3 regions of the Anaerosinus gibii genome follow, and region 3 is predicted to be linked to each of the others. Evidence: riboswitches for the same ligand, from Rfam matches in the RefSeq annotation. Region 3 holds a riboswitch; each other region holds the start of a gene.

Region 1 (3,285 bases), 920 kb from region 3:
CCTAGATTAAGTTGCAAATTATCATTCAACTTTTTCGTATATTCCATTTCTACACCCGTATTTCTAAATTTATCACGATTAATTTGAATGCTTGTATTTTCATCACCACCTGGAATTACTGTGTTTTCTTTTACCCATTTAAATTTATTTTTTACATCCATTTTGAAAACTGCTAGCTTAAAAGACTCCGTATCATGAATCACTTTTAAACCAGTTTCATAATTCCATCCCTCTTGTGGCTTTAATGGAATTGCTGTAGATACAGCAGCCGATCCATAAAAAGGTGAATTCGATGCCGGAAGCTCAAACGATTTACCAATATTCACATACCAGGAAGTATTATCGTTGATTTTATAAAGCGTTTGTATTTGTGGTAAAAAGATATTTTGTGCATCATCATACTCATTTCCCTTCACAAAATGCTCTCTTGCACCAATCGTCGTTGAAAATCTATCATTGATTTGATTGGTATAAGAAAGGTATAATGCATAACTGTCTCTATCAAAGTCACCTGTATGAGCACCCTTGTTTTGCGTATAGCTTTCGCGATGTACATTAATGCCGCCTACCAAGGTATCTTTTCCATCATTAATATCCCATGCTTTTTGCGTATTAAAATCAATGCTGCTTAAATCCGTATTCGTTGTAGCACCTTTATAGCCTCTTAGCTTATTCTTATTATAAGTAATCGTAGATTTTAATTGATTCTCCGTGTCATCATAGCTCAAATTTACATTTTGTCTATTATCATAATATAAATTTTCTTTAGTAAGCTTCGTCCAATCTTTTGTAGCATTATCATAGGAAAACTGTTTATAAGTACTATCTGTATCTGAATATGCGTAAGTCATTGTTAATTTATCATTAATATTATAATTCATAAAGATAGAGTCTCTCGTCCCTTTATCTTTTGAAGTCTTTTTCGTTGTTGTAGCAAATAGTGGATTATAATCATCGATAGAATTATAGAATTCGCGTTTATAAAAAATACTAACATCATCCGCATTTACGCCCACGGAGTAGTTTTTATTATAATTGCCCGTTTGCGCTGTTACACTTCCGCCAACTGTACCAGATTTTTTCGTAATAATATTAATGACGCCGCCCATAGCTTCTGCACCATATAAAACGGCATTTGAACCTTTTACAATTTCAACTCGATCTACTGCTTCTACTGGAATAGAGCTCATCATACTATTATAATTCATTAAGTTTACAGGACTGCCATTCACTAAAATAAGCGTACCCTTATCCATCCCACGGATATTAATACGCGAATACATTGCGCCATAATCACCGCCACCATTTCCATATGAATAGCTATTAATCCCAGGAATGCGCTCAATTGCTTCAAAAACAGTCGCTGCACCACTATCTTTTAACTTTTGTGCGGTAATTACCGTCGTCGTTGCCGGTGTGTCTAAATCTTTTGTTTCAATACGTTGCGCCGTAACGATTACTTCATCTAATGTAAACTCATCAAGCGTTGCTGTTTTCATTTCTGCTGCTGGTTTTTCTTCCTTAACCGCAACATCCCCAGCTTCCTCCGCATGTCCTACCGCACCACTAAGCACAAAACTTGTCCCCATTAACATCGTAAGAAAAATCTTCTTGTACAAATTTCTTTCACTTCTTAACATTTACTCTTCCCCTTTTATCTTTCATCATCTATACAAAGGATAATCTATAGCCAATCTTTCATGGTCCTACAGCTTCCTCTGAAACAAAATAAAAAACCCTTTCCCATGATTGGGAAAGGGCAAAATATTGCGCTATATACTAAGTATATAGCGCAATATCCCCTTCCTGTCTGTCGCAGGTCTAACGGTGATCTTACAATGGGCAGTTCTTCTGACTTAGGTTCATCGCTTCTTCTGCCTTCCCAGAAATTCTCCAGTGACATTATAGAAGTTGCTCCCCTTACAGCGGCGGGACCGTATCGGATTCTACCGATTTCCCTATTAAGCCTTGCGGCACCCCTTGTGCAAATATGCTATTTTAAACAACGATTGTCATTATAAACTATATAGTGGTCATATAGTCAACATTTTTCTACGAATTTTTTCACATAGAAAAAGTCTCCAGCCATAGAGAATATCTCTATGGCTGGAGACCCATTTTATTTAACCTATTATAATTATATTCTTATTTTTACTTAATCATCTCAATAACGTCTTTCGTCAAGTCTGTACCACCATACAGCATTTCTTCTGCTTTAACAACTTGATGGATTCCTTTTGCTTGTGCCGCTTTAGCAATTGCTTGATTTATCTTCGTTTGAATCGGTTCCATGACTTCCAATTGTTTTTTCGCCAAAGCTTGGTTCAATTCTTTTTCTAATGCCATCTTTTCCGCATCATTTAACGTTGCCGCCCTAGAATGATATTCTTGCTGCGATTTTTGCTGTTCTTGCTGTAGCGTCATCTCTGCTTTATTTATATTAGGATATGCAGCAAAAACCGCCTGCAAGTTAACATATCCAAGACTTTCCGCTGCTTCTGCTTTAGAAATCCCACCATTTGCAAGTCCAAATAAACAAACTACAGAAACCATAACCGCTAAAAATATTTTTTTCATTTTAAAACGCTCCTTAATATACATTATAAATTCTATTTTTTATGTAAACTATTATTATTCTGCCCAAATTTTCTGCATAATCTTAGGATAAGCATCCTTTAAATGTTTTACTATCATATCTAGCATCAGATGAACCATATTACTATCAAATGTTTCCTCAACAAATGGGAGGCAAACATCAAGATATAAATTATAATCTGTGCCTATATAGTATTTAAAAATTTTAAAGTCTCTATTGATTTCATTTATAAACTCAACTATTTCCCCTTGTTTTTTCTCATCAATACCGGTAAATATTTGTGTTCGAATAAGCGTAAAAATACTTTCGTCAATAATAATACCCATTGGTAACATCTGACTATTCACTTCTATGCGCGATCTGAAAACAACACTCTTCAATTCATCGTTCATCACTTCTACATTGAACACATGAATTTCATTTTTTTCTAAAAATTTTTGAAAGTTTTCTGCTTTCTCATTCATTTGGTCACTCGTTTTTTTGATTTCTTCTTGTACTGCTTCTACCATGAATATCACTCCTAAATTTTATTTTGACAGAGGCTAAATATAGCCCCTGTCTATATTTATTGCAAATTAGAAACTCCAACGTAAACCAGCATCAATACGCCAGTCAGTTTTTATGTCGCCACCTATTGATTTCTCGAAATTACCATAGGCATAAAGTTTATCATTGAGTTGAGAAGTTCC
Region 2 (3,285 bases), 180 kb from region 3:
TTGTTTATATATATAATATTACAAGTAAAGCACGTGACTCTGTAGCTCAGTTGGATTAGAGTATTTGACTACGAATCAAAGGGTCGCAGGTTCGAGTCCTGCCAGGGTCACCATTTATTTATAAAGAAGTTGACATAAAGTTATTGCTTTGTTATAATAAATGACGGTTTACAGCAGTTTTTATGGTGGCTATGGTGAAGCGGTTAACACGCCGGATTGTGGCTCCGGTATTCGTGGGTTCGAGACCCACTAGTCACCCCATAAAATACTGGGGCATAGCCAAGTTGGTAAGGCACGGGACTTTGACTCCCGCATGCGTTGGTTCGAGTCCAGCTGCCCCAGCCATTTTGATCCACTAGCTCAGTCGGTAGAGCACCTGACTTTTAATCAGGGTGTCCCGCGTTCGAGTCGCGGGTGGATCACCATTTATGAGATAGAAGTCCTTTAACACATAGGTTAGAGGGCTTTTTGTTATTTTATTATCATAAAGGAATTTGAAATGGAAAAGAAAAAAGGAATTTTAATTACAAGTTTTGGATCTGCAAATTTAAACGCACATTCATTATTGAATGATTTTGTTAAACAAGTAGAATTGAATTTTTCAGATGCAGTTGTCAAAAACGCTTTTACTTCAGTATTTATTTCTAAAAACCTTAACAACAAAGGAATTACTGTTAAAAGTGTTCAGGAATGTTTAGAAGACTTTGCACAAGCAGGTATTTTAGATGTTGTTATACAGCCAACAAATTTGGCGACAGGAAAAGAGTATGAAGAGAAAATTGTTAAAGTTGCAGAAAAAATGAGGCAGATTTTTAATAGTTTAAAAATTGGAAAACCATTAATGTATGTTGGAACTGCAAGCGAAAATGAAGTGAATTATACTTTATTAGCCCGTGCACTACAAAAGCAGTTTAAGAATTTCGATGATTGTGAATTTGTTTTCATGGGGCATGGTGTAAAAAATCGGTGCTTACAAGAATATAAATTATTGCAATCAACATTTAATAAAATCAAGCTTCCTGTATTTATTGGGTTAATGGAGGAATGTTTTAGTCTTGAGCATATAGTAGAGCGTTTGGCGGTAAAGTCTAAAGGCAGGAGAATTATTCTCATGCCATTATTATTTATTGCGGGTGGACATGTAGAACAGGAATTGCTGACTGATGATAAAAGTTCATGGAAAAATAGATTAAAACAGGCGGGGTATGAGGTGGAAGTTTATCCGCATGGAATTTGTGAAAATAAAGAGGTACAAGAGATTTACATAGGAAAAATTAAGAAATTGTTATAGTCTTTATTGACAGTGGTATTCATTAATGGTATTATTGGACACGAATCGATTCAATTGTAAAATTAAATAAAAGAAACAGGTGTCCGCAAGGACTTAATAGGGAAGTTGGTTGAATGCCAACGCGGTCCCGCCACTGTAATAGGGAGCAAACTCAAAAATGTCACTGGAAATAATTCTGGGAAGGCTGAGTGAGCGATGAACTAGAGCCAGGAGAACTGCCTGTTTAACATCACCGTTATACCTACGAGCGATAGGGAGGGGGATTCGTCAGTCTTATATTTATTACTGAATATGATGAACCTTTTCTATGCGAAGTAGAAAAGGTTTTTATTTTTCTAAAGATGAAAATATGGGAGGATTTTATGAAAACTTTATTATGTGGAGTAATGGCAGTTGTTTTTTCTGTTTCAGCGGTATTTATGACGGGAGCTTCTGTTGCACAGGCAAATAGTAAAAAAGCTTTAGTTGTTGTAAGTTTTGGTACTACTTTTGAGGAAGCTAGACAAAATGATATTGAAGGGATTGAAAATGCATTAAAGAAGGCTTTCCCTGATCGTGAGTTTAGAAGAGCGTTTACATCTAAAATAGTAATGAAACGTATGTTAGAAAACCAAGGAATTAAAGTAAATGATTTAGAAACAACATTAAAAGAATTAAAAGCAGAAGGCTATGAAGATATTTTAATTCAGCCAACGCATTTGATTCATGGAGAAGAATACGAAGGAAAAGTTTTAGGAACAGTTAGCAAATTTGAAAAGGAGTTTGCTAAAGTTTCCGTGGGAAAACCTTTGATGACTGACGAAAAAGATTATGCAATTGTGGCTACTGCTTTAGCAACACAATTCCCAGCTTTAGAAAAAGATGAAGCTGTCATTTTCATGGGGCATGGCTCGCCGCGTGATAATAACAAGTCATTTGGCAACACTTATAAAACATTACAAGCTGCATTTGATGCTGAAAAAATGTCTGTTTTAATTGGTGTTGTTGAAGAAGTTGACCATCCAAATTTTGAAGACATGTATGCGATGTTTAAAGAACGTGGATATAAATCTGCAGTATTTATGCCATTGATGGTAGTGTCTGGTGATCATGCCAATAATGATATGGCTGGTGATGAAGAAGATTCTTGGAAATCTATGATTGAAAAGGATGGTTATAAAACTAAAGTTCAATTTGGTGGAATTGGACGTAACGTGGCAATTCAAGCAATTTATGTAGAACATGCTCTTGAAGCTTTGAAATAATAAAATATTAAAATATATGAAAAGATATGCATTAAGGGTGCATATCTTTTCATATATTTAATCTAGTTAAAGACTTTAGTTATGAGACGAACTGTTGATAAAGTTCACTTATAAAAAATTTTTTCAAGTGTTAAATCCTTGGGATTTGTAAGATATTTAATAATTTCTACTAAAACGACAAGGAAAATCCACTTTTATATAGTATTTCTACTTATAGGGTATTTTTTGATACGTTTAATATGTATACAAAATACGAAGAAAGGTGGGGTTTTTATGAATGGAGAACCAGTAACAACAAATCCCTTTTTAATCATGTTAATTAACATGACCATTGTATTCGGTGTTTTATGGTTGCTTGGATGTATGATTAAGTTTATTCATTTTATTGATCCGACGAAGAAAAAAAACACGGAAAAAATTATTTCGACTGCACCTATGCAGCCAGCGACAGTTGTTGTTTCTGAAGATGATTTACCAGATAAATTACAGGAAAAAGAGTTGGTTGCAGTTATCACCACAGCAATTATGGCGTATGGGTATCGCGACGTGAGAATTACCTCGATAAAAGAGATACACGATTAACTCTATTAAAGTAAAAAGAATTATTTACAGGAGGTATAAATAAATGGAAGCATTTAGTATTGCGTTGCAGTCAGTTTGGGCGAATAGTGGATATGCCGGGTTTAGTATAGGCAATGGCATCATGATTTTAGTTGGTATTCTTTTATTGTATTTAGCATTTGGCAAAAA
Region 3 (3,285 bases):
TAACATAATCTGCGTGTTTCTTGCAATACGTCTAGAAAACTCATCACCTAAACGAATCGCTGAATCAAAGGGTTGCACTTCTAAACTGTCAATACCACCAACAACCGCAGAAAAGGCTTCTGTTGTTGTTCTAAGCATATTTACATATGGATCATATACTGTTTTATTAAAGTTCGCAGTACATGCATGAATAATCATTTTTTGTGCTTCTTTATCACCGCCAAAACTTTCAACAACTTTAGACCATAACTGTCTTGCTGCTCTAAGTTTTGCAATTTCCATAAAGAACATTGCACCTAATGAAAAAGTAAATTGCATTTGTTTCGCAATTGTATTTATCTCTAGTCCACGTTTTTGTAATTCACGAATATAAGTAATCGCCGTAGCCAAAACATAACCTAATTCTTGAACAGCACTAGCTCCACCATCGCTATACACTTGCCCATCCAAGATAATCGTTCTTAACTCTGGCACATTTTTTTCTGTCCATTTCACTGTTTTTGCAAGTTCATCGAATAAATCATCTAACGATGCAGATAACTCCCCTTTTGCTACCAATACACCAATTGGATCAGCACCAATACAGCCATGTACATCAGTAAGTTTCTGAGAATTCGCTTTTAACATTGCACTGAGCATACTAATCATCAAGCTATTATTTGCACCACAATTGACATATAATTGATACTTTCTCAAATCCAATCCAGCAAAAACTTCGTACATATCTTGAATCGTACTGATTGATACACCACCCTTTTGAATTTGCTTGTCAATCTTATCACCATTTTGTCCTTGTTTTGTAAGTGCATCAAGTTTAATATTGATGGCAGTTGCACCTTTTTCCAACTCATGTTTAATTAATTTGTTTAATTCAGCTGGAATAACATCATCCATTTGTTGCGCAATAAGCCAAGGCTTTGTTATATAGCCCCCCTCATGTGTTCCCCGCATATAATTTTCCATGCCAGGCAAGTTTGATAATTCTTCTGGATTCGGTGCCATTTCCATAGTATACATTGGCTCTAAAGTAATGCCCTCATAGGTTTTCGTAAACAATTTTTTCTCGAAACTGCCACCTTTTAACGTAGCAATTGCTTCTTGTTTCCACTCCTCATAATCAGGAGCAACAAACTCATCAAAGCTAACCTTTGGAAGTTCAGCTTCTTGCAGCTCTTTTTCTTCTGTTTGTTTCATATTCCTAATCCTTTCTTGTAGCATACTGGTAACCTATTAAAGAGTTTTTATTAAAAAGGGAAGACAAGAGTGCCTCCCCCTTGTTTGAAAAAGGATGTCTCCGAGCGGAAACATCGGGCATACGCCCAGTACAATAAAAAATAAATATATGAGCAATGTTCTCCACCAAAGCTAAGAAGCGGAGAAAACTTTTTGACTAAAATAAAAAATCCTTCTTTGCCTACAATTGCAAAGAAGGATTTAAAGTTAATATATATTTACTAAATAAAAATCTCGACAAATATAAGTCGAGATAAATAGATTTAGAAATCTATAAATCTCCTTCCCATCGCTCGCAGGTCAAACGGTGATTGTTAATTAGGCAGTTCTCCTGGCTCTAGTTCATCGCTCGCTCAGTCTTCCCAGAATTTTTTCCAGTGACATTTGTTGAGTTCGCTCCCTAATACAGTGGCGGGACCGCGTTGGCATTTAACCAAACTTCCCTATTAAGTCCTTTCGGACACCTAATTCTATATATGAAATTTTATTTACTCTCATAAACAAGGCTTATCTTATCACTATGATTTATTTATGTCAATAGTGTTTGCGTATATTTTTTTACAAAAATTCTTATTTTACCAACAAATTTATGCAAACTAACATAAAGTTATTTAAAAATCTGAATTTGCCCGCACCACTTTTTCCATTCCAACGTCCCAGTAACAATAATATTAGGTGGCGTTCCAATCATCGTCATAATCCCACCAAACCCAGCAGCAAATGCTAGTGGCATCAACTGCCTAGATACAGGGATTTTCGCAACTGAACAAATGCCAATAATAACATCAGTCGTTCCTTTATTAGAACGAATAGAGGACAATATCGCGGCAACTAACATAATCGCAATCATTAGCTTATTTTCACTTTTTCCAGAGCCTTTTACGACGATATCGCCAATTTTCTGTGTGAATGAATCGAATCACATAGCCAAAAAAGCATAACACAAAAAATATAATGGACATGTTGACTGCTATATTTAAAAACGGATTTGTCGTCACTGGTTGCATATTACTTTCACCTCAATAATCATTTTAAAATTGCATAAAAAAACATATCTCTGCTAATCATTGAGATTGCCAAAAGCATCTATCCCATTATACAGTGGTGTGGATGATGGTGGAAAAGCATATGCTGTCAAAATGGAAAGGATCCATAGAGGTAACACACATAAAAAGTTGATGACGATTTTTTTATTTTTCTTTTCATAGTTTCCCCCTTTTCACTTTTTTGCAGATTTGCATTATCTTCTGCTCCGTTTTTGTATACAAATAAGTACTTCTTACAGAAATAAACTTCCTTATTATAATCTATGAAAAGAAGAATAAATTGGAAACAATCATTTTTAGGTTCTTCATCCTTTATCCGATGATTAACCTGCTCTAAGACTCCCATCTTCTACAAGCGGGAGTTATATCCATAGAGCACAGGCGAGCGACTAAATCCCTGGATAACGATTTCTAAAATTCAGATGGAGTTAAAACTCCATCTGAATTAAGAACTCTATTTATAAATATTGCTTTTATAGATGGTTATAACTATCTATAGGAGGTGATTTGATTGAGTCATATTGATATCAAAAAAACAATGGAGCAAACACTTTGTCAAAAGCAAGAGGAAATTAGAAACTACCAACGATTTTCACATGCATTTGATGACCCAGAAGCTGCAAAAATGTTTGCACATTTTGCAGAAGCAGAAATGTTGCATGCAACACAACTTATTGATATGCTAAAAAAATTCAATTAAAAAGCATAGTAAAATACGCCCAAGAGTTTATTCTCTTAGGGCGTATTTTTATCCGATCGATCATGTATCTCGGTAAGAGTTACAACTCCTACTGAGGCAGCTTTGTTTATCATTTGTCGTTTCAGTATGAACATGCTACAATGATATTCATCTACAAAGAAAAGAGGTTTAGCTGTGCAATTTATTAAAGAACTCCATCATTATCTACCAATAAACGAACAAGAAATCTCAGATAAAAAAGCGATGAGTCTAATGATTGAAAAATTTCCCGATACAATTTTATTACGTGACAACACACTTGCTCAT

What was found. A riboswitch is a leader RNA that binds a small molecule or an ion and turns the genes downstream of it on or off. The one in region 3 is predicted to bind cobalamin.
Region 1: linked by a shared signal. The riboswitch ahead of P3F81_RS03420 (TonB-dependent receptor plug domain-containing protein) and the one ahead of P3F81_RS07880 (methylmalonyl-CoA mutase family protein) in region 3 are both predicted to bind cobalamin.
Region 2: linked by a shared signal. The riboswitch ahead of P3F81_RS08720 (sirohydrochlorin cobaltochelatase) and the one ahead of P3F81_RS07880 (methylmalonyl-CoA mutase family protein) in region 3 are both predicted to bind cobalamin.

What each region holds. Positions count from the first base shown of each region.
Region 1 is NZ_CP120678.1:740,726-744,010, reverse strand. It holds gene P3F81_RS03420 (TonB-dependent receptor plug domain-containing protein) at 1-1,640, opposite strand, end outside; cobalamin riboswitch at 1,825-1,996, opposite strand; gene P3F81_RS03415 (OmpH family outer membrane protein) at 2,152-2,577, opposite strand; gene P3F81_RS03410 (YbjN domain-containing protein) at 2,632-3,105, opposite strand; gene P3F81_RS03405 (autotransporter outer membrane beta-barrel domain-containing protein) at 3,172-3,285, opposite strand, start outside.
Region 2 is NZ_CP120678.1:1,836,969-1,840,253, reverse strand. It holds tRNA gene P3F81_RS08745 (tRNA-Arg) at 36-113, shown strand; tRNA gene P3F81_RS08740 (tRNA-His) at 186-261, shown strand; tRNA gene P3F81_RS08735 (tRNA-Gln) at 270-345, shown strand; tRNA gene P3F81_RS08730 (tRNA-Lys) at 350-425, shown strand; gene P3F81_RS08725 (sirohydrochlorin cobaltochelatase) at 500-1,291, shown strand; cobalamin riboswitch at 1,352-1,528, shown strand; gene P3F81_RS08720 (sirohydrochlorin cobaltochelatase) at 1,654-2,535, shown strand; gene P3F81_RS08715 (OadG family protein) at 2,809-3,117, shown strand; gene P3F81_RS08710 (sodium ion-translocating decarboxylase subunit beta) at 3,161-3,285, shown strand, end outside.
Region 3 is NZ_CP120678.1:1,656,031-1,659,315, forward strand. It holds gene P3F81_RS07880 (methylmalonyl-CoA mutase family protein) at 1-1,194, opposite strand, end outside; cobalamin riboswitch at 1,538-1,716, opposite strand; gene P3F81_RS07885 (SLC13 family permease) at 1,841-2,083, opposite strand; gene P3F81_RS07890 (ferritin family protein) at 2,791-2,979, shown strand; gene P3F81_RS07895 (NUDIX hydrolase) at 3,154-3,285, shown strand, end outside.